DNA from 4 places in the Lysinibacillus sp. BNK-21 genome. Region 3 is predicted to be linked to each of the others. Evidence: riboswitches for the same ligand, from Rfam matches in the RefSeq annotation. Region 3 holds a riboswitch; each other region holds the start of a gene.
What was found. Region 3 has a riboswitch for S-adenosylmethionine ahead of ACMGGO_RS01825 (bifunctional homocysteine S-methyltransferase/methylenetetrahydrofolate reductase). Riboswitches for the same ligand answer to the same signal wherever they lie in the genome.
Positions count from the first base shown of each region.

Region 1: linked by a shared signal. The riboswitch ahead of metK (methionine adenosyltransferase) and the one ahead of ACMGGO_RS01825 (bifunctional homocysteine S-methyltransferase/methylenetetrahydrofolate reductase) in region 3 are both predicted to bind S-adenosylmethionine.
Region 2: linked by a shared signal. The riboswitch ahead of metA (homoserine O-acetyltransferase MetA) and the one ahead of ACMGGO_RS01825 (bifunctional homocysteine S-methyltransferase/methylenetetrahydrofolate reductase) in region 3 are both predicted to bind S-adenosylmethionine.
Region 4: linked by a shared signal. The riboswitch ahead of ACMGGO_RS03940 (methionine ABC transporter ATP-binding protein) and the one ahead of ACMGGO_RS01825 (bifunctional homocysteine S-methyltransferase/methylenetetrahydrofolate reductase) in region 3 are both predicted to bind S-adenosylmethionine.

Region 1 covers NZ_JBLQTS010000001.1:933,344-941,332, reverse strand. The annotation lists gene ACMGGO_RS04810 (alanine/glycine:cation symporter family protein) at 1-842, opposite strand, end outside; gene ACMGGO_RS04805 (alpha/beta hydrolase) at 969-1,775, opposite strand; gene ACMGGO_RS04800 (gamma carbonic anhydrase family protein) at 1,909-2,421, shown strand; gene metK (methionine adenosyltransferase) at 2,601-3,797, opposite strand; SAM riboswitch class I at 4,056-4,174, opposite strand; gene pckA (phosphoenolpyruvate carboxykinase (ATP)) at 4,564-6,150, shown strand; gene ACMGGO_RS04785 (alpha/beta hydrolase family protein) at 6,216-6,992, opposite strand; gene ACMGGO_RS04780 (NUDIX domain-containing protein) at 6,976-7,443, opposite strand; gene ACMGGO_RS04775 (aminopeptidase) at 7,646-7,989, opposite strand, start outside.
Region 2 covers NZ_JBLQTS010000001.1:2,024,111-2,032,099, forward strand. The annotation lists gene ACMGGO_RS10310 (TSUP family transporter) at 1-183, opposite strand, end outside; gene ACMGGO_RS10315 (TrmB family transcriptional regulator) at 309-1,091, shown strand; gene ACMGGO_RS10320 (hypothetical protein) at 1,114-1,500, shown strand; gene ACMGGO_RS10325 (nucleotide excision repair endonuclease) at 1,553-1,924, opposite strand; SAM riboswitch class I at 2,128-2,239, shown strand; gene metA (homoserine O-acetyltransferase MetA) at 2,363-3,298, shown strand; gene ACMGGO_RS10335 (GerAB/ArcD/ProY family transporter) at 3,338-4,486, opposite strand; gene ACMGGO_RS10340 (hypothetical protein) at 4,518-4,751, opposite strand; gene ACMGGO_RS10345 (Ger(x)C family spore germination protein) at 4,757-5,956, opposite strand; gene ACMGGO_RS10350 (spore germination protein) at 5,982-7,526, opposite strand; gene ACMGGO_RS10355 (HesB/YadR/YfhF family protein) at 7,715-7,989, opposite strand, start outside.
Region 3 covers NZ_JBLQTS010000001.1:357,938-365,926, forward strand. The annotation lists gene ACMGGO_RS01810 (tetratricopeptide repeat protein) at 1-615, shown strand, start outside; gene ACMGGO_RS01815 (globin-coupled sensor protein) at 1,246-2,538, shown strand; gene ACMGGO_RS01820 (protoporphyrinogen oxidase) at 2,779-4,173, shown strand; SAM riboswitch class I at 4,273-4,373, shown strand; gene ACMGGO_RS01825 (bifunctional homocysteine S-methyltransferase/methylenetetrahydrofolate reductase) at 4,463-6,310, shown strand; gene metH (methionine synthase) at 6,303-7,989, shown strand, end outside.
Region 4 covers NZ_JBLQTS010000001.1:789,191-797,179, forward strand. The annotation lists gene ACMGGO_RS03905 (acetyl-CoA C-acetyltransferase) at 1-303, shown strand, start outside; gene ACMGGO_RS03910 (acyl-CoA dehydrogenase family protein) at 430-2,214, shown strand; gene ACMGGO_RS03915 (IS1182 family transposase) at 2,511-3,860, shown strand; gene ACMGGO_RS03920 (arsenate reductase family protein) at 4,162-4,518, shown strand; gene gcvH (glycine cleavage system protein GcvH) at 4,600-4,980, shown strand; gene ACMGGO_RS03930 (hypothetical protein) at 5,072-5,413, shown strand; gene ACMGGO_RS03935 (thioredoxin family protein) at 5,428-5,739, shown strand; SAM riboswitch class I at 5,796-5,899, shown strand; gene ACMGGO_RS03940 (methionine ABC transporter ATP-binding protein) at 5,982-7,010, shown strand; gene ACMGGO_RS03945 (methionine ABC transporter permease) at 7,000-7,668, shown strand; gene ACMGGO_RS03950 (MetQ/NlpA family ABC transporter substrate-binding protein) at 7,737-7,989, shown strand, end outside.

The sequences.
Region 1 (7,989 bases), 580 kb from region 3:
ACTTCCGCAGCTGCCGCAGGGTGAGCACCAGTTCCTTGACCAGCCTCATTAGAGTAAATTCCACGTTTAACACCCCAAGCAATCGCTGAACCAATAATGCCGCCAAAAATTTCTTGAGCCCCAAATGCACTAGAAAAAATTAATCCGATAACCGTTGGTACTTGTGAAATATTCATAAAAATAATGATAATGGCCATAATGATATAGGCTAATGCCATAAACGGTACAATAATCTGGGCAGCATTTGCGATTGATTTAACACCCCCGATGATAATAGCACCTAATAAAACAACAATAATAAGTCCTGTGATCCATGTTTCCAAACCGAAAGCGTTTTCAACAGCACCTGCGATGGCATTCGACTGCACACCAGGCATCAAAATTAACATTGCTATTAAAGCCGCCACAGCAAAAATAACTGCAAACCATTTTTGGCCCATTCCTTTTTCTATGTAAAAGGCCGGTCCACCACGATATTCTGTATCTTTCTCTTCTTTATAGATTTGAGCTAATGTTGACTCTACATACGCGGTAGCCGCACCTATGAAAGCGATTGCCCACATCCAAAAGACAGCACCAGGTCCTCCCATTCCAATCGCTGTCGCAGTACCAGCAATATTACCTGTACCTACACGTCCTGATAATGCGATAGACATTGCTTGGAATGAAGATATTCCCTTTTCTGACTTCTCCCCTTTAAACATTAAAACAAACATATCTTTAATGTGCCTTACTTGTAGGAACCTTGTAATAATTGAGAAAAATAACCCAATTAATAAGATGCCATAAATAAACCATGGTCCCCATAAAATACCATTCAACTTCTCTACAATTACATCCATTTTACCCCTCCAATTTGAATTACCTTACTTTAAGTCATTATAGTATTACACTTTTCTGAAAATTGCAATATTATTTTTAAGTAACAATATTTAAGTAAGTAACCTAGTAAATGGAAGGGTATAAACCTATTTAATTATATAACCAATTCTTCGAAGAGCATTATTAATAAAATCTCGTATATACATAAAAATCTCTTCGCGCTCTCCCTCATGAAATAAATTATGATAACAATTTGCCCATTCTTTAAACTGAAATTCCGTGAATTCCTGTTGATGAAGCCAATTTCGAGTTTGGCGAGTGTCCGTAATTTTATCCTTCTCAGCTGTCATAATTAGCATAGGCATATTAGGCATTTCACCTTTAGGCAGCATCACTAAATTTTTCATCATCTGCTGAAGTTCTCGATACCATTTCACAGAAACTACAGTCATGAGCGGTACATCATCTTTCATTTCTTCTCTGCCTTCAACACTACGCGTTAATTTCTCTAATGTAATATCATGTGTCAATTTAACATTGGCCGTTAACGCACTTAGACTTGTTAAAGCATTTGTTAATTTACCTGGTAATAGCTTTAGTTGCAACCAAGGTGATGTTAAAATAATGCCTGCACATTCATATTGTCTCTTTTGCAGTGTATGGAGGATTAATGTTGCACCTAGTCCATGCCCTATTACAAAGGTTGGTAAATTATATGAAAAAGCATTTTCAATCAGGTTTCTTGTATACTTATTGTACAATTTGAAGTCTTCATCATGGACTCGAGCAAACCTTGCATTACCCCCATGATTCGGTAAATCTCCCATGACTATGTGGAAGCCTTCTAATCTTAATTTCTCTATCAGCCATGCATACCAACGGTGATTTTCATAAGCACCATGAAAAATAGCAATCACAGCTTTTGCTTGTCCATCAGCTTCCCATTTCCACATTACATAGTCCTCCTAAAAAATAATTACACTTTGATTATATCGAAATAAATAGCACATTTTAATTTTATATTTCCATAAAGTTGCGTATTTGATACGATAATACTACATTATAGAAAGAAAAGAGGCGATTTTCATGATTTATCCATTTAAAGATAAAACGCCAAAGATCGATCCGTCTGTTTTCATTGCTGACTACGCAACTGTTACGGGCGACGTAACAATTGGCGCCGAAACAACCATTTGGTTTAATACGGTTATTCGTGGTGATGTTTCCCCAACGATTATTGGTAAACGTGTCAGTATCCAAGATCTTTGCTGTTTACACCAAAGCCCAAAATATCCGCTCATTATTGAAGATGAGGTAACAGTTGGACACCAAGTCACTTTACATAGTTGTACAATTCGCAAAAATGCCTTAATCGGTATGGGATCCATTATTTTAGACGGAGCTGAGATTGGAGAAGGTGCATTTATTGGAGCTGGAAGCCTAGTACCTCCTGGTAAAGTCATTCCTCCAAATAGTTTAGCATTAGGTCGTCCAGCAAAAGTTGTCCGAGAATTAAATGCTGAAGATAAAGAGGATATGGAACGCATCGTACGAGAATACGCAGAAAAAGGTCAATATTATAAATCACTTCAGAAATAAATAACCTACACAAAAAATCAATACTAACGAAAAAATCCCTCGCGTTTTCGTGTACCGAATATGTTCACGAATCCTAGCGAGGTATTTTTGTAAAAAAAACAAAAGGAGCAATGTTGCCCCTTTGCTTATTAATACATCAGAATAATTTTCTAATGACTTCATTACTTTAGTTCAATAGTTTATAAACGTGCTTTTTCTCGTAGCGCGTCTGCTTTATCAATTTGCTCCCATGGTACATTTAAATCTGTACGACCAAAATGTCCATACGCAGCAGTTTGTTTATAAATTGGACGACGAAGATCAAGCATTTTAATGATACCTGCTGGGCGTAAATCGAATAGCTCGCGTACCCATTCAACGATCTCGCTTTCTTTCACTCTACCTGTGCCAAATGTATCGACAGCAATGGAAACAGGCTGAGCAACGCCAATCGCATAGGCAAGTTGCACTTCAGCACGCTCTGCTAAGCCAGCTGCTACGATGTTTTTCGCTACATAACGTGCTGCATATGCCGCCGAACGGTCTACCTTGGTTGCATCCTTACCTGAGAAGGCACCACCACCGTGACGTGCATAACCACCGTATGTATCAACAATGATTTTACGTCCTGTTAATCCAGCATCACCTTTTGGCCCACCAATTACAAAACGGCCAGTTGGATTGATGAAGTATTTCGTATTAGCATCTAATAATTCACTCGGTACAACTGGTGCAATAACAAATTCTTTTAAATCTGCTTGAATTTGTTCAAGTGTTGCTTCTTCATCATGCTGTGTTGAAATAACAATTGTATCCACGCGAACCGGTACATTATTGTCATCATATTCAATCGTTACTTGCGTTTTACCATCAGGACGTAAATAGGCAAGTTCACCTGATTTACGTACTTCTGTTAAACGGCGTGCTAATTTGTGTGCCAAGCTAATTGGTAATGGCATTAGCTCTGGTGTTTCATTACATGCATAGCCAAACATTAAGCCTTGGTCACCAGCACCAATTGCTTCTATATCAGCATCTGTCATAGAGCCTTCACGTGCCTCTAATGCCTGATCAACACCTTGAGCAATATCAGGTGATTGTTCGCCAATTGCCACAAGCACCGCTAAGTTCTCAGCATCAAAGCCATATTTACCTCGTGTATAGCCAATTTCAGCTACAGTGTCACGAACAATACCTTTAATATCCACATAAGTAGAAGTAGTAATTTCTCCTGCTACTAATACTAATCCTGTTGTTACAGTTGTTTCACACGCTACACGTGCATTTGGATCTTCTGCTAAAATAGCATCTAAAATGGCATCCGAGATTTGGTCACAAATCTTATCTGGATGTCCTTCTGTTACACTCTCTGATGTAAACAGTCGACGGTTTGTCATTTGGTTTTCCTCCTAAATACTCTTACAATAAGTAGTTGTGTATGAATACGGTACTCATTACCCATGTCAAGTCCGCTCCTAAGGATTGAACTCTCAAGCCGTTACTGCTGCTTTTAACACGAGGATTTCGAAAGATCCGTCATTATAATAAGGAAAGAACTACATATACTTACCTTTACATTGATTTTTAACAATAAAAAAATCCTTTTCTCACGTTACTTTACATGAGGAAAGGAATAATGACTGCGTAACCTTTCACTCTTATCGTTCAAGGGATGTTCCCTTGCATCAGGTTGGCACCAACGCATGTCGTGAAATAGTTCATGCAGGTTGCCGGGTTTCACAGGGCCTGACCCTCCACCAGCTCGGGATAAGAGTATCCGTTCAATCTCATGTTACTGAAAAGGTCGAACGTTGTCAAATATTTTCTTATGTATTACTGTATAGAAAGGAAAGAACTTATTACACAAAAACTTTTCATACTTGGATGATGATGTAAATAGAAGCAAATTAATCCCTACAACATACCTAGCTACTTGTGGTAACATATGTGTGGCTCAATTTTCGTGCCTAATTACAGTAGGATTGATGGTATTCTACTCGAAAAACATTATTTTTTGTCAGTTTATTGAAAAGTGGTAAAAACTCTAAAATAATTTCTTAATTAGTATAGATTATTTAAGCAATTGTGTTATACTATTTTTGAAATTAAGAAAAAATCCCTCTAAATCAAGGGAATACTATAAAAAAGGATGGTATTTAATCGATGAATTCAGTAGAAATTGCAAACGAACTGAAGGAATTATTAAACGGCGGTAACATTAATGTTCAACTTTCAGTACCACAATTAGCAGAAAAAGCTACATCTCGTGGTGAAGCAATGTTAACAGTAGATGGCGCAGTTCGTGCAGAAACTGGCAAATACACTGGTCGTTCACCTAAAGATAAATATACGGTAGAAGAAGAAAGCACAAAAGATCAAATTGACTGGGGTAAAGTCAACCAACCGATTTCTTCTGAAGTGTTCGATAACCTATATGTAAAAGTAATAAAATATTTAAAAGAACGTGACGAGTTATTCGTATTCAAAGGCTTTGCAGGTGCTGACAAAGACTCACAATTAAGCATTCAAGTTATCAATGAATACGCATGGCACAATCTTTTTGCTCATCAATTATTTATCCGTCCAACAGCAGATGAATTAGCTTCTCATGTTGCCGACTTCACTGTCATCTCAGCTCCTAACTTTAAAGCAGATCCTGCGGTTGATGGTACTGCTTCTGAAACATTCATCATCGTATCACTTGAAAAGAAAATTATTTTAATTGGTGGTACAGAATATGCTGGTGAAATGAAAAAATCTATCTTTGGTATCATGAACTACTTATTACCACAACAAGGTATTCTTTCAATGCACTGCTCAGCAAACGTTGGTGAAGCTGGCGATGTAGCGTTATTCTTCGGTCTATCTGGTACTGGTAAAACGACGTTATCAGCTGATCCTGATCGTAAGCTAATCGGTGACGATGAACACGGTTGGTCTGATAATGGTGTATTCAACATTGAGGGTGGCTGCTATGCAAAAACAATCAACCTTTCTGCTGAAAAAGAACCAGAAATCTACAATGCAATCCGCTTCGGCTCTGTATTAGAAAACGTAGCTGTTGATCCAGAAACTCGTATTTGTGACTATGATGATGGTTCACTAACAGAAAATACACGTGTAGCTTATCCAATCCAATACATCGAAAATATCGTTGATCCTTCTGTTGCAGGTCATCCAAAAACAATCATCTTCCTAACAGCTGATGCATTTGGCGTATTACCTCCAATCAGTAAATTAACAAAAGAACAAGCGATGTATCACTTCCTAAGCGGGTTCACTTCTAAACTTGCTGGAACTGAACGTGGTGTGACTGAGCCAGAACCAGTATTCTCTACTTGCTTCGGGTCTCCATTCCTTCCACTTCCTGCAACAGTATACGCAGAAATGTTAGGACAAAAAATTGACGAGCACGGTGCACAGGTATACTTAGTAAACACTGGTTGGACTGGTGGCGAATATGGCACAGGTAGCCGTATGAAACTATCTTACACACGTACAATGGTCCGTGCAGCAATCGATGGTAAATTAGCAGATGTTGAAACAACACAAGATGCTGTGTTTGGTTTACACATTCCAAAAGCAGTTGAAGGCGTACCTTCAGAAGTGTTAAATCCTCGTGAAGCTTGGGCAGATAAAGCTGCATACGATGCAAAAGCTGCTGAGCTTGCAGGCTTATTCAACGAAAACTTCAAGAAATTCTCAAACGTTTCTGAAGCCATCACTACACTTGGTGGTCCATTAAAATAACGTCTATATAAAAGACAAAGGGAACAATTTATTCGTTCCCTTTGTCTTTTTGTTTTCTCTATGCTTTATTGTTGTTTCATCCACTTGCAAAGAGCACGGACAGTTTCACGATTTTTTGCTGGTGGATATTGATGTGCATAGTTAAGATCATACCAAGTTTCGAATGATTTATTTGCTTCCTCTAAAAAAAATGCCAATTGTCTGGCATGTTCAATATCCACATTTTCATCACGATAGCCATGAATGATAAGAACGGGAGCTGTTATACGCTCTATCTCAAAAAGTGGTGTTCTTGCATCATACGCTTCTGGTACACGATTAGGTGTTCCTCCAATAACACGCTTCATCATTCTGCGCATATCTGTACGTTCCCAATAAGTGGCCGTTGCATCAGAAACACCTGCCCATGTTACAACAGAAGTAATATCCCTTCTTAAAATAGCTGTCCACAGAGCCATAATACCACCTCGTGAAAAACCAAAAACATGGATATTGTCATTGCAGAATTGTTTGAGTACATCTACGGCATAGACCGCATCGTAACGGTCTGCCCCTGCAAACTCGTCACGCCCCTCTCCCCCACGATTCCCACGATAATATGGGGCAAATACGATAAAGCCCTGCGCCGCAAATTGTGCAATACGAGAGGGTCTTACCATCCCAATGCTTTGCATGCCGCCTCTTAAATATAAAAAGCCATCATATGTACCTTCAGTCTTTGGCTCTGCTAATAATCCTTTTATACGTAAGCCCTGTGAAAGATAGGTTATTTCCGTTAAACGGATAGCTGGATTTGGTGAAGGATAGGGGCGTTTTTCGATAATATCACCATTGTGTGTCACGATGTTTCAGCTCCTCCAGCATTTTCTTCATCCCCTCATCCTTCATGTGAAAACTCAAGTTAGGATGCTGAGCAAATTCTTCATCAGTTAACCAAAGCATGCCTGACGTTTCTAAATCAAATTCTATATCCTCTTGCGCCAAAAATTGTGCAGTGAAAACGGATTTACAAAAAACGTTTTCATCATACACTGCATACTCTGCAAACCATTGAAGATTTTTCACATGAACACCCGTCTCTTCAAAAACTTCTCGAATCGCCGCCTCCTCTAAGGTTTCCCCTTCTTCTAATTTCCCTCCTGGCACTTCTACACCACGTCGTTTATGGACAGTACATAACCATTTATTTTCATGCTTTAAAAGGACAAGGACGTGTTTAGGTTCTACTTTAAATTCGCCTCTTGTAAAACTCAAATCTACTTGTAGGCCATGTAAATCTGTAAATGTTAACATCTCTTCAACCTCACGTTCTTTCTTGTTGCAAAACAAAAGTTACTTTCTTTATCATTACTTCTATTTTATGGACGGAATTTAATCATCATTCCTATTCCTATCTATATTAACTATATTGTAAACCTACAATGACAAGCAACCCTAAGCTACAGTCTTGTAAAGCATGAAAAAAAGCGTGCTTCATAGGAAGACACGCTTTTCTTTAGATTACTTGCTGACCGTCAAAATAGACGATAGGACTTTTCACAACACAATCAATATGAACATCTGACGCATTGGCTCCACCAAATGGCGCATTACTGCCAAAAGCGATATGGATGGTCCCATACACCTTCTCATCCTCTAATACATTGCCACATAGGATAGCACTTTTATTGGCTCCGATGCCAAACTCTGCAATGACTCTACCATTGCCTTCACCAAGTAATGCCAGTAGTCGTGGACCATCAGGACCGATTGCTTCTTCTAAGCGACCATTCTTTATTTTTAATAATAATGACTCCTTTAAGACACCAATATTAGCAATAGAGCCATCTACTAATATCT
Region 2 (7,989 bases), 1.7 Mb from region 3:
GAGCGAGCCCATAGCTCCTGCTAGTTTGTTCGTGGCAACCGCAGCAGCTGGATTGAGCCCAACAAATAGTAAGGCTGGTAGTGAAATTAAACCGCCCCCTCCCACTACTGAGTCAACAAAAGCCGCCAGAAATCCAAAAGAAATTAATAGTATGAGAATATGTACATCGATTTCAAACAACATATGACACCTCTTTATAATTAGTTACTACTGAAATAGTAACTAATTTTATTTGCGCTGTAAACCCCATTTTTTCATTGGCAAATCTTCACATTGGTAGCCTATAATAAAGATAATGGAGGGATTACATGGAGGAATTAATCACCCAGCTGAAAGAAATGGGTTTTACAGAATATGAAGCGAAGGCCTATACGGCACTTGTTCAGCAAAGTCATGTCAGTGCTTATCAGGTAAGTAAAAATTCTGGCATACCACGTGCAAGAGTGTATGATATTTTAAATATCCTTGTAGAAAAGGGCATCGTGTTAAAAGAAGAGACCGCAGAACAAACGACCTATTCGGCAATGCCTGTGTCTGTGTTCTTACAGCAAATGCAACAGCGCTGGGAGTCGAATTTTACGTCTATAAGCGGGAAATTAGAGAAATTAGAGGAAAAAGTACAGGAAGCTGAGCCTAAAGTGGTCATGCTGAAGGGCAAGGAATCCATTATCAACTATTGTCAGTCACTTCTAAAGAAGGCGAAGAAAAAAGTGATGCTGTCGATGTGGGAAGATATGTATGATGCCTTACGTGAAGATTTGCAAGAGGTGGCGCTGCATGTTCCTGTTCATGGCATTACGTTGTATGTAGGAGAGCATCTCGCCTCAATTGACCAGCATAGAGCCACACATTATACAAAAAAAGCGTCTACACCGCATTGGTTTATCTTATCGATAGATGGTCAGGAAATGATTTATGGTCATTCTCCATCTACCCAAGAGACGGCCTTTATCACCAATGATCCAGTTCATATTTATTTGTTAGAGGATTATATATGGCATGATGTGCTCATCAATCGGTTAGTAAAACGTGATGATCAGGAGTTAGAAGACTGGATTGCTAAGGAGCGTAAAGCTTTTTTCTTAGAATAGTCGTATAAGGAAGGGGAGTTACTTGAAAAAATTCGTGTTGCTAGGTTTAATAAGCCTACTAATGCTAGGAGCCTGTAATGCTACACCACCTACCGATCCACCAACGATTCATGAGCTAACGGTTGTCCCAGATAATGTTCAAAAAAATATCGTTTCTAATGACAGAATACAACTATTGCATGAAAAGGATGCTCCATATTACCTTGTTTATTATTCAAAAGGGAATGTATTGGCAAGTATTACAGCTGAGGGAAATAGGCTTATTATCCAGTTAGAAGAAGGCAGCGAGCAAAGGAAAGAGGCACAACCCTATGTTTTTAAAATCACCGTCAAGAATCCTGAGCTGGATACCATTGATTTGCGAATAAACGGTCAGAGTACGCCAATTGATCGTATGACCATTATGTGATAAAAGAAACCGAAATCCCTTTAGATGAGATTTCGGTTTCTTTACGTGATGCCTAATAAAAGACTTTGTCTACGTTATATTTAGAGCGGAAAGTATTAATCGCATATGTTTCGTAAATTTCACGTTCCATTGGATCTTCTACTTCATAGACTTCAATTTTGAACACTTCATCACGATGGTTTTTCATCGGAGATACATTATCCTCGAAATGTTTTTTAATACGTTGACGAATTTTACGTGCTTTCCCAACAAACAATAGCTCATTCTTGTCATTATAGAATAAGAAAATGCCGCCTTTATCACGTGTGATTTTATGGAAGTCAATAAAACCAAAGTAAGGTGTGATCGGCACATCACCTGGTTTTAAATCTTGTTCACGTTGACGGATTACTAGATCTGGTTTTGGAAATTCAATTTTAATCAAACTATTCACGTTCCTCTCTCTTACTAAAAGTATATGGTAACATAATTACGGCATGTTTACCATAAATTTTAAATGTAGAAACCCCACAGATAGCAAGCTTAGTGTACATCAAATGACCAAGAAACATGCGCGTGAATCACAAAATATTCTATGAATTATTGATATTCTAACAAGTTCATGTTACAATTCAAGATAATTAAATAATCTTATCAAGAGAAGCTGAGGGATTTGGCCCGATGACGCTTCAGCAACCTCTAACAATCGTTAGAAAGGTGCTAATTCCAGCAAAGGATTTTTTCCTTTGAGAGATAAGAGTGGACGTGAAAAAAATCCTTCTCATTCTATCTCGTATGGAATGAGGAGGATTTTTTAATTTCGTTGCATCCTACGCAAGCAAGATTTGCTAAAAGAGAGTGATTATAGAGAGGGGAAAGCAAGATGCCAATTAATATTCCGAAAAATTTACCAGCTGGAGAACATTTACGTGAGGAAAAAATCTTCGTCATGGAAGAAGATCGTGCGAAAACACAGCAAATCCGTCCATTAAATATATTAATATTAAATTTAATGCCTGAAAAAGAAAAAACAGAGCTCCAATTATTACGTTTATTGGGGAATACACCATTACAAGTCAATATTACCTTTTTGAATACAGCCACACACGAGTCTAAAAATGTGAGTAAATCCCATTTGCAGCTTTTCTACACAACGTTCAATCAGATTCGACACCGACGCTATGATGGTATGATTATAACTGGTGCGCCAGTAGAAAAAATGGCTTTTGAAGAGGTCAACTATTGGCAGGAAATTTCAGAAATTATGGATTGGTCTAAAAAGAATGTGACATCCGTGCTACATATATGTTGGGGGGCACAGGCTGCATTGTATCATCATTATGGCATTGGGAAGGTTGAGCTTTCTGCTAAATGCTCAGGCGTCTATTCCCATGTGATTACAGATTTAACTGTAGATTTGGTACGTGGCTTTAGTGATTTATTTACTGCACCTCATTCACGCTATACATCTGTTTCGATTGACGAGGTTCGCAATCATCCAGATCTACGATTATTATCCTATTCAGAGGATGCTGGGGTATTTATTGTACAATCAAAAGATAATAAAAATATTATGATTACGGGGCATCTAGAGTATGATGCGACAACGCTAGCCGATGAATACAGTCGCGATGTGGCGAAGGGCATAGATATCGCCGTTCCTGTAAACTACTTCCCGAATGACGATCCGACACAAGTGCCGATGAATACATGGCGTGCCCATACGCATCTATTATTCTCTAACTGGTTGAACTACTATGTTTACCAAGAAACACCATATGAATGGGATTTTGTAGATGAAATCGAATATCATATTTAATTAATAAAAAGTCTAATTTCTTTTCTAGCTTAGAAGAAATTAGACTTTTTGATTGTCATTTTCTGTTTCCTGCTGAGGTGTTTCGTTATTTTGAGCCTTGGATTTACGATTGCGAATAACTACCACAATCAGCAAAAGTATGGGTAATAAAATGGTGAAAATAAAGGAAAAGATTGGCCAAATTTCATTATTATAATTAGTAGAATGCACAATATCTGGATGAACAATTTGAGAAAGTCCAATAACAATTATCCCCATCGGTATAATGAGTGGACGATGATCCTTGATCTTCAAAATTTGTGCAAGGCCAACAACGGTCGTATAGAAATACATAAATGTACGAATATAAATAGACGAAATCCACATAAATGCCATAATGATTTCTATACGCTGCAAAAAATTCCCTATAGATATTCTTTGTGCTAAGGCATAGCTAGGAAATGTCCTTGATGCAGTGTTTTCAGGACCTAATACAAGAATCGATAGGACAATCAACGTAACTAAGACGATTCCGCCAAAAATTGCCCCAATATATAGCCCTTTCTGTGCAGACGGCTGTACATTGACGCCAGTAGGATAGAGCATCAATAATACAATTAATGGAAAGGAAAAGATACTCATAAAGCGTGCAATACTATAAAACATAGATGCTTTGGTCGCTTCTAGTAGAGGCTGAATATTCTCAAATGTAATTTGAGGGGTAATACTAATGACGAAAAAAATAAAAATAAAGATAAACAATGGGAAGAGGATTTCTGCCGAACGGGCAAAGGTCTCAATTCCTAAATAAGCGGCATACATAATAATGATACTGAACAGTAGGGCAAATGCTAATGTCGGTGTCTCTGGCATTACTTCCGTTTTCATGAAAATACCGATAAAATAGAGTAATTCTCCAGCCGAAAGAAAGGTCATAATCAGGAAACAAATTGCTGTGATTTTCCCAAAAAAACGCCCAAGAATTTTTTCATTGGCCTCGATAAAGTTTAGAGATGGTGTTTGATTGGCCAGTGTTAAAAATAATTTTAGTACCAGTAAACTAAGGAGAACACCAATGCTTGCCGCTATCCAAGCATCTTGCTTAGCGGCACCAGTAATACTCGAAGGGATAATTAAAATCGCTGTACCGATAGAATAGAGGAAGGTAACGATTGTAAACTGTCTTGAACTAATTATCTCTTTTTCCATCAAGCTACCCTCCGTTTCTCAGTCCATCTTTCTATTTTGTGAATGACACAATGTAATCCCTAATTGGTGTGAAGATAAAGGTAATCAAATCTAATGGGCTAGGAATATGGATTTTCAGGGCAATCCCCATATTTAAAGCCGTTCCAATAAGAAGCAAAAAGGAGAATACAATCATGGCTTTTCTATCCTGTTGCTTTTTTAGCTTTGGAATAAAAATAAGCGCAATGATTATCGCGATGATCAAGATAGCTACGGCTAGTACCATTGCATTTATTCCTCCTTTGGCTTGTTTAATAATGAATTTTGCATCGTACCTGAACCTTGGGTAGTTACCTTTACATGAACTACCACTGCTAAATCTGGAAAAATGGAAGTCCAATCATCCTTTATTTTTTTCCACTGCTTAGGATCTGCCCGATGTAGGGCATCCCCAAATCCAAAAACATCTACTTCATATTGCTGTTGAATTTTCTCTACTGTTTTTTCTATGCGTTCATCAATTCCCTGGGCTGTTTTTTTGTTAACGTAATCAATCGATTTATTTTTGGTAAGATCGATATCACATTCGACCTCTCCAACATTCTGCTCTACATTAATATGAACATCGATTTTCGGTTTCCCGTTTTTAAATGACCCTTTCACCTTTGTAGTGGATTGGGTAATTTCAGTAGACAAGGTCCCTTTATTAGGACAGGCAATGATTTCTATCGTACTTTGAATTTTGTCATTAAGAAAACTAACACTTTTGCTTTCACTTTCAGTCAGTAGCCCTATATATTTATCTCCTTTAAAGACCGCTAAACCTGTATAACGTAATAGCACAGGTGTTTTAACACGTTGCACATTTGTTTGATCTACCCCTAATTTCTTATCGCCATGAACTTCAATAGCAGAAATTAACGCCCCTTTATGCTTATTGCTTAATGTATTGACTAATTCATCAATATTAACAGCTATTGTGGAGCCCCAAGCCTTTTCAGAGACATCAAGGGAATTTAACATTTTATTAGCAGGAACTTTTTCGATGGGTGTTAGTACATTTAATACTTCCTTCGCTGTTGCTTCGTGAGACATAATGACGTCGAAATCCTTACGAAATTCATGGTCCCTTACAATTAAATCAAGTGCATCACTAATGCCTTCTTTTGCGAGATCTTCCCCTAATACAACCACTTGAAGGTGTGCAAAATAAGGTTTTCGTGCTGCAATAGTCGTCATTTTGCGAATGGCCTCAAAGATGGTCTCGCCTCTCGAATGATAGCTAACGACAGGAGAGCGTTGAGTGGAAGCTTGGCGCATTGAAATTTCACTAGGATCAACAATTTGAACCGTAATTTCATATTCCTCATCTATTTTGTCAATGCCTAGTGCTACCACAATGGCTAATTCATTTAATTCTCGCTTACTCCAGCAACCACTTAACAGTAAAGTGAGGATACATAGTAAGCAAATCCAGTTTAATTTTGCCATATTCTATTCCTCATTTATCCAGTTGTTATTTCCTGCTTTTTACATTGATATAGTTATGTCCTCTAACAATATTTTTTTGATTGACTAAACGAGGTCGTGTAAGTAACTTTCTACGCGGGAACAGCAGAAACGCATCCTTCTGATCCTGTAATACCAACGGTGCGAATGGACTTAAATAAGGTACACCAAATGAACGAATGCTACATAGATGAAGAATAATTAGCATAATGCCAAACATTACACCGAATAAACCAAACATAGCAGCTAAAATCATTAATGGGAAACGTAGTACACGAATCGTATTCGATAAACCATAGGCAGGGAATAGAAAGCTACAAATCGCTGTTAAGGCTACAATAATTACCATTACAGCGGAAACGACGCCTGCATCAACTGCTGCCTGACCAATAACTAAAGTACCTACGATGGATACCGCAGGACCGATTGTTCGAGGCATACGAAGTCCAGCTTCCCTTAAGACCTCAAAGGCAACCTCCATAATAAGCGCTTCTACTACTGCAGGAAAGGGTACGCCTTCCCTTTGTGAAGCAATGCTAATTAACATGGGTGTCGGTAGCATTTCCTGATGAAAGGTAGTAATCGCCACATACAAGGATGGTGCTACTAATGCTAGACTGATACCAAAGAAACGCAAGATACGTACAAGTGAGCTAATCATCCAATGCTGATAATAATCTTCTGCTGATTGTAAAAAGGATGTAAATAGCGCTGGAACGACTAAGACGAAAGGTGTGCCATCAACTAGAATCGCCACTTTGCCATCTAATAATTCACCTGCGATGACATCAGGTCGTTCAGAGTTGTAGACGGTTGGAAACATAGAGTTTTTTGAGTCTTGTATAAAATCCTCAATATAGCCACTTTCTAGAATGCCATCAATATTAATACGATCTAATCGAGCCAATACCTCTGCGACGATTTTGTCACTGGCGATGCCATTTATATACATCACTACTACATCTGTTTGTGTCACATCTCCGATAACGCGTGATTTTATCCAGAGATTCGGACTTTTTATTTTGCGACGAATGAGCGCTGTATTCGTTCGCAAGGTTTCCGTAAAGGATTCCCTCGGTCCGCGAATTACGGATTCCGTCGATGGCTCTGTGACAGCTCGATCCTTGGCACTTCTAGTACTTGTCACAATCCCTTCGGCAAAGCCATCTAATAAAATAACCGTTTCACCATTGAGAATGGCATTGTAGAGTGTTGTGAAATGCTCAATATTCGTCACATCGCCTACCGTTAAATAGGAATTCCGAACATATTGATTAATGGTTGTTATTTCAATATCTTGTTCTTCTTCAATATTTGCCATCAGTTTATCGATAACAGAATCAGAAATAGTCGTTTTATCCGATAAGCCATCAATGGAAATAATGGCGAGGCTATGAGGATCAGTTTCTCCAATCGCAATTTCACGTATGATAATATCATTACTATGCCCTAGTGACTGTTGAATGATTTTTATATTTTTAGATAGGGAAGTATACAATAAATCGTTCGTTGTATGGGATGGGGAGGTCTCGTGATTGTTAGACATGGACATGTGTTTTCCTCCTCAAATGGTCGTTCATTATCTTTAGAATGGACAATTTTTTTGAGAGATAAACGAAAGCGATATGAAAAATCTAGCTATTTGTGGCAATATCACATTCCTTGCAACTTTTGTGTGTCTTGTTTTGTAATAAATAAAAAAACAGTCTGTCCTTTCATGTATGGAAAGGACAAACTGCTTTATGTACGATAGTCGTATTGTAATTCATCATTACTTGTATCAACATCAACATGTAAATTGTGATCGTTAAAGAACCAAAGATCTTTCTCATCAATGTAATAGATAACACCATCAATTTCTGTTTGCACACCTATGGCAATAGGTTCCTCACGTGTCATGCCTAATGAAAAGCCTTCGTGAAACGGACTTGAGCCACCATAACGTGCATAAAAACGAATTGTATCACCAGGTTCAACTTCCATTTCATGTTTGAACCATTGTAGGGCTTCATCTG
Region 3 (7,989 bases):
TACTATGAAAAAGCAGCTTTGCAGGGACATGCGGATGCTGCCAATAATTTAGCAGATATGTACTTTAATGGCGAGGGCGTAGCAACGAATTATACATTAGCAAAAAAATGGTTTGATTATGCTGCACAAAAGAATGTGGCAGAGGCAATGTTTACGTTAGGAATAATTTATGAGCAGGGGTTAGGCGTTGAGGTAGATGAGAAAGAAGCTTTTAACGCCTATAAAAAATCAGCTGAGGCAGGGTATGTGGAAGCACAATATCGACTTGGTGGAATTTATTTAGAGGGGCGCTTAGGCCAAGCGAAAGATGTCAATCGTGGTCTGTTTTGGTATGAAAGAGCTGCGGAGCAATATCATGTAGACGCCTTTTATGATTTAGGTTATATATGGAGTAATGGTCTGGCAGGAATACGCAATCTCGAAAAAGGTATTCATTGGTTTAAGCAGGCTGCACTTCAAGGAGATGTGGAAGCCAAGCTACAATTAGGGCATATTTTTAATAAAGATACAGGGTTAGATAGAAATCTGAAAGAAGCTATTAAATGGTATGGACTCGCGGCAGATGCAGGATCCGAAGAAGCGGCTAAAATATTACAGGAACTTAAAGGATTGTAAATTTAGTGTTAAAAAAACATAGGTTTTTAGAATTATTTATGTTGCTATGGCATGAGGGTATTTTGGTCTAAAATAGACTGCTGTTTACGAGTATTTAGATAGATCATGATTGAGGATAAAAAATATTAGTATAGTGAAATTTGAAGATGATCGATAAAAAAGTAGAATAAATATAAAGCAAGTAAGCATAATAAACAAAAAAATAGTTAAAAAAGCTACCCAATAATATTGTGGTAGCTTTTTTATAGTTTATTACGCTTTATTTAACAACAAGGACTTTTTATACATTTTGTGTAAAATAATGGTATTAATAAGATTGACAGTCATTTATAAAATGATTAATGTAAATGAGTGATTTTGAAAAGAAGCATACGTAAATAATTTACTGTTAGTCATGTAGGACTATATCTGTTTGCTGAGAGCAAATGACCTTAGGATAAATTGAGCAAAGGGGTACCCGACATACTTTTGGAGGAAGTCTGTCATACGAAATTGCGCTATCGATTGTAACCATTAAATCTGACTAATCAGATTTTATCGGTATTTTTTCGTGTATCCATCAATATGTTAAAAGGGATTTGATGTTTCTCAGCCAAGATGAAAGTAAACGGAATGAAAGAGGGAAGATGTGTGATTTTTCAAAAACAGAGAAAGACGAAGGTATTGGATTTACAGCAATACACAGTGAAAATGGATTTGTCCTCTCGTCAATCGATGGCGAAGCAAATTGAAATGCTGAACTTAACGAAGAACGACTTACAATATTTAAAAGCTTTCCAGCCAATAGTTATGGATAATGTAGATCACATCGTAAACCGTTTTTACAACATGATTGGAACAGAGCATCATTTGGTAGATATTATCAGTCATCATAGTTCTGTAGAAAAGCTTAAAGTAACATTACGGCAACATATTATTGAAATGTTTAACGGAACCATTGATGAGATGTATTACCAAAGGCGTGTAAAAATTGCAAAGGTGCATGTCCACATTGGGCTTAGAACACAGTGGTATATCTGCGCATTCCAAGATTTATCGATATCATTTATTGATTTAGTCGAAAAAAATATAGAATTTCCACAAGATCAATTTAATACGATCAGAGCTATATCGAAAATTTGTAATTTTGAGCAACAACTCGTTTTAGAAGCTTTTGAAAACACTGTGGAACAACTGAAAGAAAAAATGGTTCATGAAAAAGAAGCGATTGAACGACAGATTGTAGATTCTTCGGAAGCACTTGCAGCTATCTCGCAGGAAACCAATAATTCATTTTGCTGCTTAAGTAAGCAATCTGACGAAATTAAACATTTGGCAAAAAAATCACTCGATGTGTCTACGCTGGCTGAAAACCAAGCACTTGAGGGTCGCAAGCGTTTAAAAAATCAATCACAAAATATGCTCAATATTAGTCATTCTCTTCATGATATAGAAGAAAATATTGAACAATTATCAGGTATGTCTAAGGAAATGGAAACAATTATGAGTGTTGTGACCAATATTGCGAATCAAACGAATCTTTTGGCTTTAAATGCTGCAATTGAAGCAGCACGTGCTGGGGAAGCGGGAAAGGGCTTTAGCGTAGTGGCCGATGAAGTACGTAAATTATCAATTCAGACAAAAGAATCTGTTACAGCGGTGGCTTTGTTATTGAAAAAGACAGGTGAACGAACAGAGAAATTAGAGTATTCTTTGACCAACATTCAAGATGAAGTTGCAGCAGGTGAAGAAAATATGTTACAAACTGAAGGCCAATTTACGAGTATATTGGGAGCCATGACAGAAGCAAAAGATCAAAATGAGTGTATGGCAACAAAAATACAAGCAATTGTAGGCATATTAAGTGAATTAGGCACTTCATTTACTGAGGTAACAAATTCAGCTGAAAAATTAGCGAGCTTTGCGCAAAATTTAAAAGGATAGACTACTAACATTTACATTCTATTTTTCATATTTTTAGACGTAATAAACACTATAGTACCTATTTAAATGTTTGTTGTGAAGTTATCGCTATAGAGCATCAATTTTATAGAGATTCAGAAAGTAAGAGCTATTTCACTGATGAAATAGCTCTATTTTTGCTAAATTTGTAAAGGGTTTAACGTAATTTTCAATGAAAAAAAGATTATACTGTAGAAAGAATGAATAATAGGGGCGGTTATGATGAAAACAGTTGTTGTTTTAGGCGGCGGTATTACAGGACTATGTACAATGCATTATTTGCAACGTCAAGTGAAGGAACATAATTTAAATGTTCGTCTAGTGCTTATAGAAAAAAATACATATTTAGGAGGCAAATTATATTCAGCACATGAACAAGGTTTCATCATGGAAACGGGTGCTGATTCTATTGTAGCCCGTCATCAAGGCGTTATGGAACTCGTGCAGGAGCTTGATTTTGAGGCGGAATTAGTTTACAACGAAACAGGTATTTCTTATATTTATACGAATAATGAGTTACATGCTATTCCGGCAGATTCAACTTTCGGAATACCGATGAGTTTAGCATCCTTAGAGGAAAGTACACTTATTTCCGAGCAGGGAAAAAAAGAAGCGTTGAAGGATTTAACATTGCCAAACAATGGCTTCACAAAGGAAAGTTCTATCGGTGAATTTTTAACTTACTATTTAGGAGAGGAACTGGTGAAAAACCAAATTGCACCAGTCCTTGCAGGTGTTTATTCGGGAGATTTACATCAGCTTTCTATTGGCTCTACTTTACCGTATTTAATTGATTATAAGAATGATTTTGGAAGTATTATTAAAGGCTTTGATGCGAATCGTGAGCAATTTGTTAAAGCAGCGAACAAAAAATTTATATCCTTTAAAAATGGTTTATCTTCTTTAATTGATCGACTTGAACAAACCTTATCCGATGTAGAAATTATCAAGGGTGTTACTACACTAAATGTTCAAAAACAAGATAAGAACTACACAATTTCCTTAGCTAATGGTGAAATTATTGAGTCAGATTATGTCGTTTTAGCATTACCGAACGATACTGTACAAAATCTGCTACAGGATGAATCTTTAAACCGCTATTTTGACCAATTTACGACAGCGTCAGCGATTACTATCTATTTAGGTTTTGATGTGCCAGACGCTAAATTGCCAGCAGATGGAACGGGCTATATTGTTTCCCATAATTCAGACGTAACTTGTAATGCGGCAACTTGGACTAGTCGTAAATGGAAGCATACATCGAAAGAAAATAAATTACTTGTGCGACTCTTTTATAAGAGCATCAATCCAGCCTATGAGCAACTACGCGCCATGACGGATGAAGAATTGGCAGCAGTTGCTTTAGAAGATGTGAGAAAGAGCCTAGGAATAGAGGAGCAGCCAACCGTTGTGAATGTAACAAAATGGATTGATCAAATGCCTAAATATGATCTAGCGCATCGTGAAGCATTACAAGGCTTACTACAAGAATTACATGAGAAATATCCTAATTTATCGATTGCAGGGTGCTCGTATTTTGGCGTAGGTATTGGTGCTTGCATTCAAAACGGGAAAAAAATTGGTGAAGAGCTTGCAAAGGAACTTGCCAATTTCTAAGGTTTTAAGTGGAAAAAAACTTTGTTATGTGAAATAGTCTTGACTCATTCGTCAGTAAACGATATGATTCTTTTAATTATTTAAAAAATTCATACTTAATTCTTATCAAGAGAAGCAGAGGGACTGGCCCATTGAAGCTTCAGCAACCAACTTTATTGTCAGGTGCTAAATCCAGAAGACCGTTGAGTCGAAGATGAGAAGGAACAACAATGATGAATCGTTAAAGCCTTCTTTTTTTATGAAAGAAGGCTTTTTATTATATAGAGACATAGGAAGAGAGGCTAATTTTATGGGATTGCTTGAAAGGTTAAAAACGCATGTATTGACGGCAGACGGTGCATTTGGCACAGTGCTATATGGCTATGGATTGGAGTATTGCCATGAGGAAATGAATGTTCAGAGACCCGAGTTAATTGAAAAGATTCATAGAGAATATATTGCGGCTGGTGCTGACATCATTCAAACGAATACGTACGGTGCAAATGCCATTAAATTAGCTCGCTATGGATTGGAATCACGTGTCCAACAATTTAATGAAGCTGCTATCACCATCGCAAAACGAGCAGCGGCTGATGGCGGTCAATTTGTTTTAGGAACAATTGGTGGTATTCGGGGAATTCGTAAAAGTGATGCAACCTTGGATGAAATATTAGCGACTATTGAAGAACAAGCAAGCGTCTTACTTGCAGGGAATCCAGATGGCCTTTTACTTGAAACTTATTATGATTTTGAAGAATTAACAGCAACCTTAAAGATGCTACGAGAAAAAACAAAATTGCCGATTATTGCACAAGTTTCTATGCATGAGCCCGGTGTTCTACAAAATGGGATGTCTTTAAATAATGCTCTCCATGAGCTTGAAGCTCTAGGTGCTGATATTGTTGGTGTCAATTGTCGACTAGGTCCACACCATACAATTCAGGCATTTGAAGGTGTAGAACTTCCTAATAAGGCATTTATGTCGGCCTATCCAAATGCATCACTTCTGGACTTAGAGGATGGGCGTGTCGTTTATGAATCAGAAGCTGATTATTTTGGTCGAGCGGCTGTTGAATTGCGTGATCAAGGTGTACGTTTAATAGGGGGCTGCTGTGGTACAACACCCAAACATATTGCAGCAGCAAAGAAGTATTTAGAAGAGTTATCACCGGTTCAGGAGAAGCATGCGAAGCCTAAAAAGATTGAGATTGTTCGGGAAGCGGAGCCAACAAAGTATGAGCCTCTTCATGAAAAGGTTAAACGTGAACGCTCTGTCATAGTAGAGTTGGATACGCCTAGACATTTAGAGATTGATGGGTTCCTTGAAGGAGCAAAGCAATTATATGATGCAGGTGCAGATGTAGTTATGATGGCAGACAATTCATTGGCCTCTCCACGTATTAGCAATATTGCAATGGGCGCATTGTTGAAGAGCTCACATGGTGTACGCCCACTAACTCATATTACATGTCGAGACCGTAATTTAATTGGTCTACAATCTCATTTAATGGGGTTAAATGCTTTAGGTATTCATGATGTGTTGGCCGTTACGGGTGATCCAACGAAAGTAGGAGATTTCCCAGGTGCGACAAGTGTTTATGATGTATCTTCCATGGAGCTAATCCAATTAATTAAGCAATTAAATGAAGGGGTCTCTTTCTCAGGTAAGCCACTTCGTAAAAAAGCAAATTTCTCAGTTGCTGCTGCATTTAATCCAAACGTCCGTGTGTTAGATCGTGCTGTGACACGCTTGGAGAAGAAAATTGAGCATGGGGCAGACTACTTCATTTCTCAACCAGTATATACGAAAGAGAAAATTGTAGAGATTTATGAGGCAACAAAGCATTTACAAGCTCCAATTTACATCGGTATTATGCCTGTTACGAGTTATAAAAGTGCTGAATTTTTACATCATGAAGTGCCAGGTATCAAATTATCTGAAGATGCCTTAACAAGAATGAAAGCATGTGGAGAAGATAAAGAAAAGGCAACATTGGAAGGGATTGCTATTGCCAAAGAATTAGTAGAAGTGGCTACGCAATATTTCAATGGGATTTACCTTATTACACCATTTTTACGTTACGATGTGACACTAGAGTTGATGAAATATATAGAGCAATTGGATGAACAGAAAAAAGGAGTAAGTATACATGGCTAAGCACTCGATTGAAGAGCAACTAGAGAAACGTATTTTAATTCTTGATGGCGCAATGGGAACAATGCTACAAAATGAAAATTTATCAGCAGAGGATTTTGGTGGCGAGGAACTTGATGGCTGTAATGAAAATCTTGTGCTTACTAGACCAGATGTTATTGAAAAAATTCACCATAAATACTTAGAGGCAGGCGCAGATATTATTTGTACAAATACATTTGGTGGGACGCCTCTTGTGTTAAATGAATATGATCTTGGCACAAAAGCAGAAGTAATTAATAAGCGTGCAGTGGAAATTGCTCGCCAAGCAGTGGATCGTTATTCCACATCGGATTGGCCACGTTTTGTTGCAGGGGCTATGGGGCCAACAACAAAAACGTTATCAGTAACAGGTGGTATTACATTTGAAGAGCTAGAGGAAAATTTTTATGTACAGGCAAAAGCATTAATTGAGGCAGGAGCCGACGTTTTGTTATTAGAAACAAGTCAGGATATGCTCAATGTCAAAGCAGGCACACTTGGCGTAAAGCGCGCTTTTGCATCAACGGGAAAAGAGCTACCTGTCATGATTTCAGGAACAATAGAACCGATGGGTACAACGCTTGCAGGGCAAACAATTGATGCCTTTTATATTTCGATCGAGCATATTAAACCATTATCAGTTGGCCTAAACTGTGCGACGGGACCTGAGTTTATGACGGATCACATTCGTTCATTAGCAGAGCTTTCAACAGGCTATATTAGCTGTTACCCAAATGCTGGCTTACCAGATGAAGAAGGGTGTTATCATGAATCACCAGAATCGCTATCGCAAAAATTAAAAGGCTTTGCAGAAAAGGGTTGGCTTAATATTGTAGGTGGATGTTGTGGGACGACACCCGCTCATATTGCAGCCATTCGTGAGATCTTAAAAGATGAAAAACCTCGTCAATTACCAGAAAAAACACATGGTCATGCGGTATCAGGAATTGAACCGTTATTGTATGACGATTCTATGCGTCCGTTATTTATTGGGGAGAGAACAAATGTAATCGGCTCTCGTAAATTTAAGAATTTAATCATTGACGGGAAATTTGAGGAGGCCGCAGAGATTGCACGTGCTCAAGTCAAAAATGGTGCACATGTTATTGATATTTGTTTAGCCAACCCTGATCGCGATGAATTAGCCGATATGCGTGGATTTATGCAGGAGGTTGTAAAAAAGGTTAAGGTGCCTCTTGTGATTGACTCAACTGATGAAAAAGTAATTGAGGAAGCATTAAAGTTTTCACAAGGGAAAGCCATCATTAACTCTATTAATTTAGAGGATGGTGAAGAACGATTTGATGCAGTATTACCACTCGTGAAAAAATATGGTGCATCATTAGTTGTTGGAACGATAGATGAAAAGGGGATGGCGGTTGACCGTCATCGAAAGCTCGAAATTGCCGAGCGCTCCTATCAACTTTTAACGGAAAAATGGGGGATTGCACCAGAGGATATCATTTTCGACCCATTAATGTTCCCTGTAGGAACTGGGGATGAGCAGTATATTGGTTCAGCGCTAGAAACGATTGAAGGCATTCGTCTCATCAAAGAAAAATTGCCGCAGACATTGACTGTACTTGGCGTAAGTAATATCTCATTTGGCTTACCACCTGTTGGTCGTGAAGTACTGAATGCTGTTTATCTCTATCATTGTA
Region 4 (7,989 bases), 430 kb from region 3:
ATCGTGGCAGTGCCAAAAGCGTTGGAAATTGCAGGTTTATCCATCGAAGATATTGATTTATGGGAAATCAATGAAGCATTTGCTTCACAGTCATTACAGGTGGTACGTCATTTAGGCATCGACCAAGAGAAAGTCAATGTCAATGGTGGAGCGATTGCATTAGGTCATCCACTAGGCGCAACGGGAGCTATTTTAACATTAAAGCTAATTCATGAATTGAAGCGTCAAGGGAAGAAATATGGTGTAGTGACAATGTGTATTGGTGGCGGCATGGGTGCTGCTGGCGTATTTAAAATTCTATAATTTTTGCTAGATCAGCTTGAGGTGTACTGTTTACGGTTGCCTCCGAACATTGTATACGTCAAGCTTTTCTATACATGATCATTAGGGGAATCAACTAACAAAAAGATATATTGGGAGGAATTAATCATGACTGAAAAAACAACTGATTTCATTAAAGGCGGCGGATTTCTTATTGAAGATGTGGAATTAGATCGTGTATTTACACCGGAAGATTTCACTGACGAGCATAAAATGATTGCTAAAACAACAGAGGAATACGTTACAAATGAAGTTTTACCAGTAGTGGAAAATTTAGAGCACCATGAATTTGAGCATTCAGTGCGTCTCCTAAAAAGTGCAGGCGAATTAGGCTTACTTGGAGCAGATGTGCCTGAAGAATACGAAGGGCTAGGATTAGACAAAGTTTCTTCAGCTTTAATCGCTGAAAAAATGTCTGTTGCAGGTGGTTTCTCTATCACACATGGTGCTCACGTTGGTATTGGGTCATTACCAATTGTTCTATTCGGTAATGAAGATCAAAAGAGAAAATATTTACCTAAGCTTGCTTCAGGTGAATTAATCGCTGCCTATGCATTAACAGAGCCAGGTTCAGGTTCAGATGCTCTAGGTGCAAAAACGACTGCAAAATTAAACGAAGCTGGCACACATTATATTTTAAATGGTGAAAAACAGTGGATTACGAATGCAGGCTTTGCTGATGTATTTGTGGTCTACGCAAAAATTGATGGCGATAAATTCTCCGCCTTTATCGTAGAACGTGCCTACAATGGTGTTTCAGTTGGTCCTGAAGAAAAGAAAATGGGGATTAAATCATCATCAACTCGTACATTAGTATTGGAAGATGCCGAAGTACCTGTAGAAAATCTATTAGGTGAAATTGGTCGTGGGCATATCATTGCGTTCAATATTTTAAACATTGGTCGATATAAACTAGGCGTGGGCACAATTGGCGGATCGAAACGTGCATTGGAGTTAGCTATTCAGTATACAAACCAACGTCAGCAGTTTAAGACAAAGCTTTCTGATTTCAATCTGACAAAAGAAAAATTATCAACGATGGCTTCTCAATTGTATGCTTCAGAATCATTAAACTATCGTACTGTGGGCCTATTTGAGGATCGCTTAAGCCAATTAAGCCTAGAAGAGCAAAAGCAAGGTAAAGTAATTGCAGGAGCGATTGCTGAATATGCCATTGAATGCTCTATTGCTAAAGTATTCGGTTCAGAAACTTTAGACTATATTGCTGACGAAGCTGTCCAACTTCATGGCGGTTATGGCTTTATGGCTGAATATGAGGTAGAGCGTATTTACCGTGATTCTCGTATTAATCGAATTTTTGAAGGTACAAACGAAATTAACCGCATGATTGTACCTGGCACATTTATGAAAAAGGCGCTAAAGGGTGAGCTACCATTATTACAAGTTGCCCAAAATTTACAGCAAGAGCTGCTTATGCTAATGCCAGAGGATATCGGTACAGAGCCGTTAGCACAAGAAAAATATTTAGTGAAAAATGCCAAGAAGATTGCTGTATTAGCTGCAGGATTAGCAGCACAACGCTTTGGTGCAAAACTTGATCAAGAGCAAGAAGTATTGGTAAACATTGCGAATATAGCTAACCAATTATTTGCAATGGAATCAGCTGTCTTACGTACAGAAAAAGCAATTGCTCGTGACGGTGCTGAAAAAGCACATCAAAAATTGCTATACACACAAATTTTCTGCCAAGAAGCATTCGCAGAAATCGAAAAAGAAGCAAAAGACACAATTCTTGCTTCAGCGGATGGCGATGCAGCCCGTATGACATTATCTGCACTGCGTAAGCTAACGCGTAATAATCCATACAATTTAATTGCGAAGAAGCGTGAGGCTTCCGTTAAATTAATTGATGCTGAAAAATATATTGTATAATAGTGCAAATTTAACCTAGCTATCTGCAAAAGATAGCTAGGTTCAGACTGTAGACAAACTCAATGAATTTTGAGTTTGCCTACAGTCTTTTTTCTTTTACAATAAAATAAAGTAAAGCCGTTGATTTCCACTACGGGCGGACGCTTTCCGCGGGCGGGGTCGAGCTGCTTCCCTCGCTTCGCTCAGTCCAGGATCTCGACTTTCCCGCTTTTCCCGCAGGAGTCGCCACCCTTCGTTCCAATCAACTTCTACATAAAGAATTATTGATAAAAAGTACACTTTCGAGGTGATCAACCATGATGACGAAAAATCAAATCAATGAACGTGAACAATTAGAAATGCTAACGATTGATCAATTAGTTCCCCAAGATCATTTAGTACGAAAACTAGAGGCGGCTATTGATTTTTCATTTATCTATCCTTTAGTAGAAAACCTCTACTCTGCTAAAGGACGCCCTAGTATTGATCCTGTTGTTCTCTTTAAAATGACGTTTATTCAGTACGTTTTTGGTATACGGTCCATGCGTCAAACCATCAAAGAAATTGAAACGAATATGGCGTATCGTTGGTTTTTAGGGTTTGGCTTCCATACAGAAGTCCCGCATTTCTCTACCTTCGGTAAAAATTATGTCCGTCGCTTTCAAGACACTGATATATTTGAGCAGATATTCTATCGTATATTAAAAGAGATTATGCATCAAGGACTCCTCCATGCAGACCATTTATTTATCGATTCTACGCATGTGAAAGCGAGTGCGAATAAACGAAAGTATGATAAAAAAGTTGTGCGAAAAGAAACACGGGCTTATGAAGAGAAACTTCAATTAGAGTTAAATATTGATCGTGAGGAACACGGAAAAAAGCCCTTTCCCCCGGAGAAGTTTGAAAAGGAAGAATGGAAAGAAATAAAGGAAAGCACGACAGATCCTGAAAGTGGCTATTACGTGAAGGATGAACGTACGAAGCAGTTTGCGTATTCTTTTCATGCAGCGACAGATGAAAAGGGCTTTGTCTTGGGTGCCATTGTAACTCCGGGAAATGTGCACGATAGTCATGTATTACAGCCACTTGTGGAAAAAGTCATTGAAAACGTTCAAAAACCATTAGCTGTTGCGGCAGATGCAGCCTATAAAACACCAGCGATTACGAATTTTTTATTAGAGAATCAAATGTTGCCTGTTCTTCCTTATACACGTCCTAAAACGAAAGATGGATTCTTCCGAAAGCATGAGTATATATATGATGAGCACTATAATTGTTATCTTTGCCCACAAGGGCAGATATTGAAGTATGCAACAACGACGAAAGAAGGATATCGGCAATATAAATCGAATCCTTTGATTTGTGCGAAGTGTCCAAGCCTTTCCCAATGTACAGAAAGTAAGCATCATCAAAAACTCATTCAACGCCATATTTGGGAGTCGTATGTGGAGGAAGCTGAACATTTACGCCATTCCTATGACATCAAACAGATTTATGCAAAGCGCAAAGAAACGATTGAGCGTGTATTTGCGGATGCAAAAGAAAAGCATGGTATGCGATGGACAACCTTAAGAGGTCTAAAAAAATTGTCCATGCAGGCGATGCTTACTTTTGCTGCCATGAATTTAAAGAAACTGGCTACTTGGACGTGGCAGGCAGCTTAAGAAGGTAGCTATGCTCGAAGAGTATGTTGAATTTGGTAGTATATTATCAAATGTTAAAGATAAAATAGGAAGAAAAATGACAAAAGCCCATCGAGAGTGAACCTCTCGATGGCTTTTGTCTACAGTCTGAACCTAGCTATCTGCAAAAGATAGCTAGGTTTTTTTATATGAGATGGATAATCGTAAAAGGAGCGGATAAATTTGCACAACTGGTGGATAAACTTACAAAAAAGAGTGAAGTTCACCATTGAAAACAACTATGATGGTATACTACAGAAAAAGACAGAAGAGGAGCATTGTAATGACGATTCAATTTTTCCATTATCCGAAATGTACAACATGTAAAAAGGCACAGAAGTGGTTAAATGAGCATGAGGTTTCCTATGAAGAGGTACATATCGCAGAGCAACCTCCCACTAAAGAAGAATTAACAGCTATTTGGCAAGCTAGTGGACAGCCTTTGAAGAAATTTTTTAATACCTCAGGCATGAAATATCGTGAGCTTGGCTTAAAGGACAAGTTAGCGGAAATGACGGAGGATGAGCAGCTTGAGCTACTTGCTTCAGATGGCATGTTAATTAAACGTCCCATCGTGACAGATGGAAAAAAAGTTACTTTAGGTTTTAAAGAAGTAGATTTTGAGCAAGCTTGGAAATAACCGTATTAAACCTTGTATTTATAGGAGAAGTATGGCACACTGAAAGTGAATATATTACATATTTATGGAGGGGTTTTTTGCATGAGCACACCTAAAGACTTACGATACTCTGAAGAACATGAATGGGTAAAAGTAGAAGATGGAAAAGTACGTATTGGTATTACTCACTTCGCACAATCTGAATTAGGAGATATCGTATTCGTTGAGCTTCCACAAGTTGGCGACGAAATCAAAACAGATGATCCATTCGGTAGCGTAGAATCAGTAAAAACTGTTTCTGAATTATATGCACCAATCTCAGGTACTGTAGTTGAAGTAAATGCAGATTTAGAAGATAGCCCAGAATTCGTTAATGAATCACCATATGAAAAAGCATGGATGATCGTTGTTGAGCCTGCTGACGCATCAGAAGTTGAGAAACTAATGACAGCAGAGCAATACGAAGAAATGATCGCTGAATAAGACAAGCCATAATCGAAAAACGTCGGAAACTACCGGCGTTTTTTGTTATATAATGACTTATAAGTGGGGATCTCTAAATGGAGGTGGCGTAATGTTCGAGGGAAAATGCTTGATAGTAGAAGGGCGCTCAGATAAGCTACAAATTGAGCCTATTTTGAATGAGAATGTTACAATACTATGTACGAATGGTACAATTGGTGTGCATCAATTAGAAGAACTACTGGATCCCTATGAGGGCTGTGAGCTATTTACTTTTTTTGATGCAGATACTTCTGGTGATAAGCTACGTGCATTAATGGACAGACATTATCCAGAGGCTGAGCATCTGCGCACAATGCCAACATACAAGGAAGTAGAAACGACACCAAGAAAAGTGCTAGCAATGATCTTACTGCGTGCACATTTTTCAATCCATAATGAATATATTTTGTAAGGTTGCGTGAGTAAATGGAAGAATGGTCAATAGAGCAGTGGGAAGCGGCTAAACAGTCGGGAGAGAAAACTGCATTTTATTTATATACACCGATGTGTGGAACGTGTGCAGTGGCATCTAAAATGATGTCCATTATTGAGCAATTACTGCCACAGCTACAAATTGGTAAAGCAAATATCAACTTTTTGGAACACATAGCTTATGAGCATCAAATTGAAAGTGTTCCCTGTCTACTCATCAGTGATGGCGGAAAAGTGACAGAAAAGATTTATGCTTTTCAATCCGTACCATTTTTATATGAATTGTTAAAAAAATCAATTGACTGAACTTTACTAGCGTGGTAAAGTATCAAATATATTACTAAAACATTAAATATATCGAACTCTTATGAAGAGTGGCGGAGGGAAGTGCCCTATGAAGCCCGGCAACCATCACAATGTGAAAAGGTGCCAAATCACCCAAAGATTTTTCTTTGAAAGATGAGAGAACGGTTTAACGTATCATACGTGACCCCTTCTACTTGTCTGTGAGTGAAGGGGTTTTCTATATGAGAAAAGGAGTATTCGCTATGATCCAGCTTCAAAATATTACAAAGAAATACAAAACAGCAAATGGCGAATTAACGGCAGTCAAAGACGTCAACCTTACTATTAATAAAGGTGAAATTTTTGGCATTATCGGCTATAGTGGTGCTGGTAAAAGTACCATGATTCGTTTATTAAACGGTTTAGAGAAACCGACAGCAGGAACAGTAACGGTGAACAATCAAGAATTTTCATCGATAAAAGGGCAAAAGCTTAGAGCAGCTAGACAAAAGGTAAGTATGATTTTCCAGCATTTTAATTTACTTTGGTCAAGAACAGTTGCCGAAAATATTGCATTCCCTTTAGAAATCGCAGGCTTCCCAAAGGCTCAACGTGAAGCGCGTGTGAAGGAATTAATTGCCCTTGTAGGCTTAGAAGGGCGCGATAAGGCATATCCATCCCAGCTTTCTGGGGGACAAAAGCAGCGTGTAGGAATTGCACGTGCATTAGCGAATAATCCAGAGGTTTTACTATGTGATGAGGCGACATCCGCACTCGACCCTGAAACAACGGATGCCATTCTTGATTTACTCGTAGATATAAATGAACGCTTAGGCTTAACAATCGTCCTGATTACCCACGAAATGCATGTCATCCGCAAAATTTGTCATCGTGTAGCGGTGATGGAGGCAGGCGAAATTGTGGAACGTGGTGAGGTATTACAAGTCTTCCAAGCCCCACAGGCGGCTATTACTAAGAAGTTTGTATCTCAAATTACAGACACTAAGGAAACACAGGATACGGTAGCACAAATTAAAACAAACTATCCAACTGGACAACTTGTCAAATTGATTTTTGTTGGTGAAAAAACAGAACAGCCTGTCATCTCACATCTTGTGAAACAATTTGATGTAGAAGTAAGTATTGTTCACGGAAATATTTCGCAAACAAAAAATGGTGCATATGGTACATTGATTGTGCAAATTGATGGCTCTCAGACAAACGTCACTGAAGCCCTTCGTTATTTAAATACAGTGGAAGTACAGACGGAGGTGATTGAAAATGCTAACTAATCTCTTTCCGAATGTAGACTGGGAAAATATGTGGCAAGCTACCTATGAAACTTTATACATGACAGCTATATCAACGGTTGTGACATTTATTCTTGGGTTAGTCATTGGTATTGTTCTATTTCTAACTAGCCCCAATCAGTTATGGGCAAATAAAATCGTTAACTTTTTAACAGGATCACTCGTTAATATTTTCCGTTCCATTCCATTTATCGTATTAATTATTTTATTAATTCCATTTACGAAGTTTTTACTAGGTACAATTCGCGGTGCCAATGCGGCGTTACCTGCTTTAATTATCGGTGCAGCACCGTTTTATGCTCGTATGGTATTAATTGCGTTACGTGAAATTGATAAAGGTGTGATTGAAGCAGCCCGTTCAATGGGAGCAAAAACTTCTACAATTATTTGGAAAGTATTGGTTCCGGAATCATTACCAGCTTTGATTTCTGGTATCACTGTAACGGCTGTTGCTCTTGTAGGTTATACAGCGATGGCAGGAATTATTGGTGCAGGTGGTCTTGGTAACTTAGCATTCTTAGACGGCTTCCAGCGAAATCGCCAAGATGTGACATTAATGGCAACTATTTTGATCTTAGTAGTCGTATTTATTATTCAATGGATTGGTGATTTAATTACTGAAAAAATTGATAAACGCTAGCACGAAAATGAGGTTATTCCGGTTTTTACCGCTAACATATTTAAAACAAATACAAGGGAGTGTCATAAATGAAAAAGTTATTAGCAGGATTATTTTTATCAATACTTGTACTAGCATTAGCAGCTTGCGGTACAGATAAAAAAGAAGATGAAAAATCAGCATCTGGCGATCAAACAGATAGCAAAGAAAACGTAACATTAAAAGTAGGTGCTTCTAATACACCACACGCAGTTATTTTAGAAAAAGCAAAACCGATCTTAGCTAAAGAAGGCATAGACCTTAAAATTGAAACGTATACAGATTATGTTCTACCAAACCAAG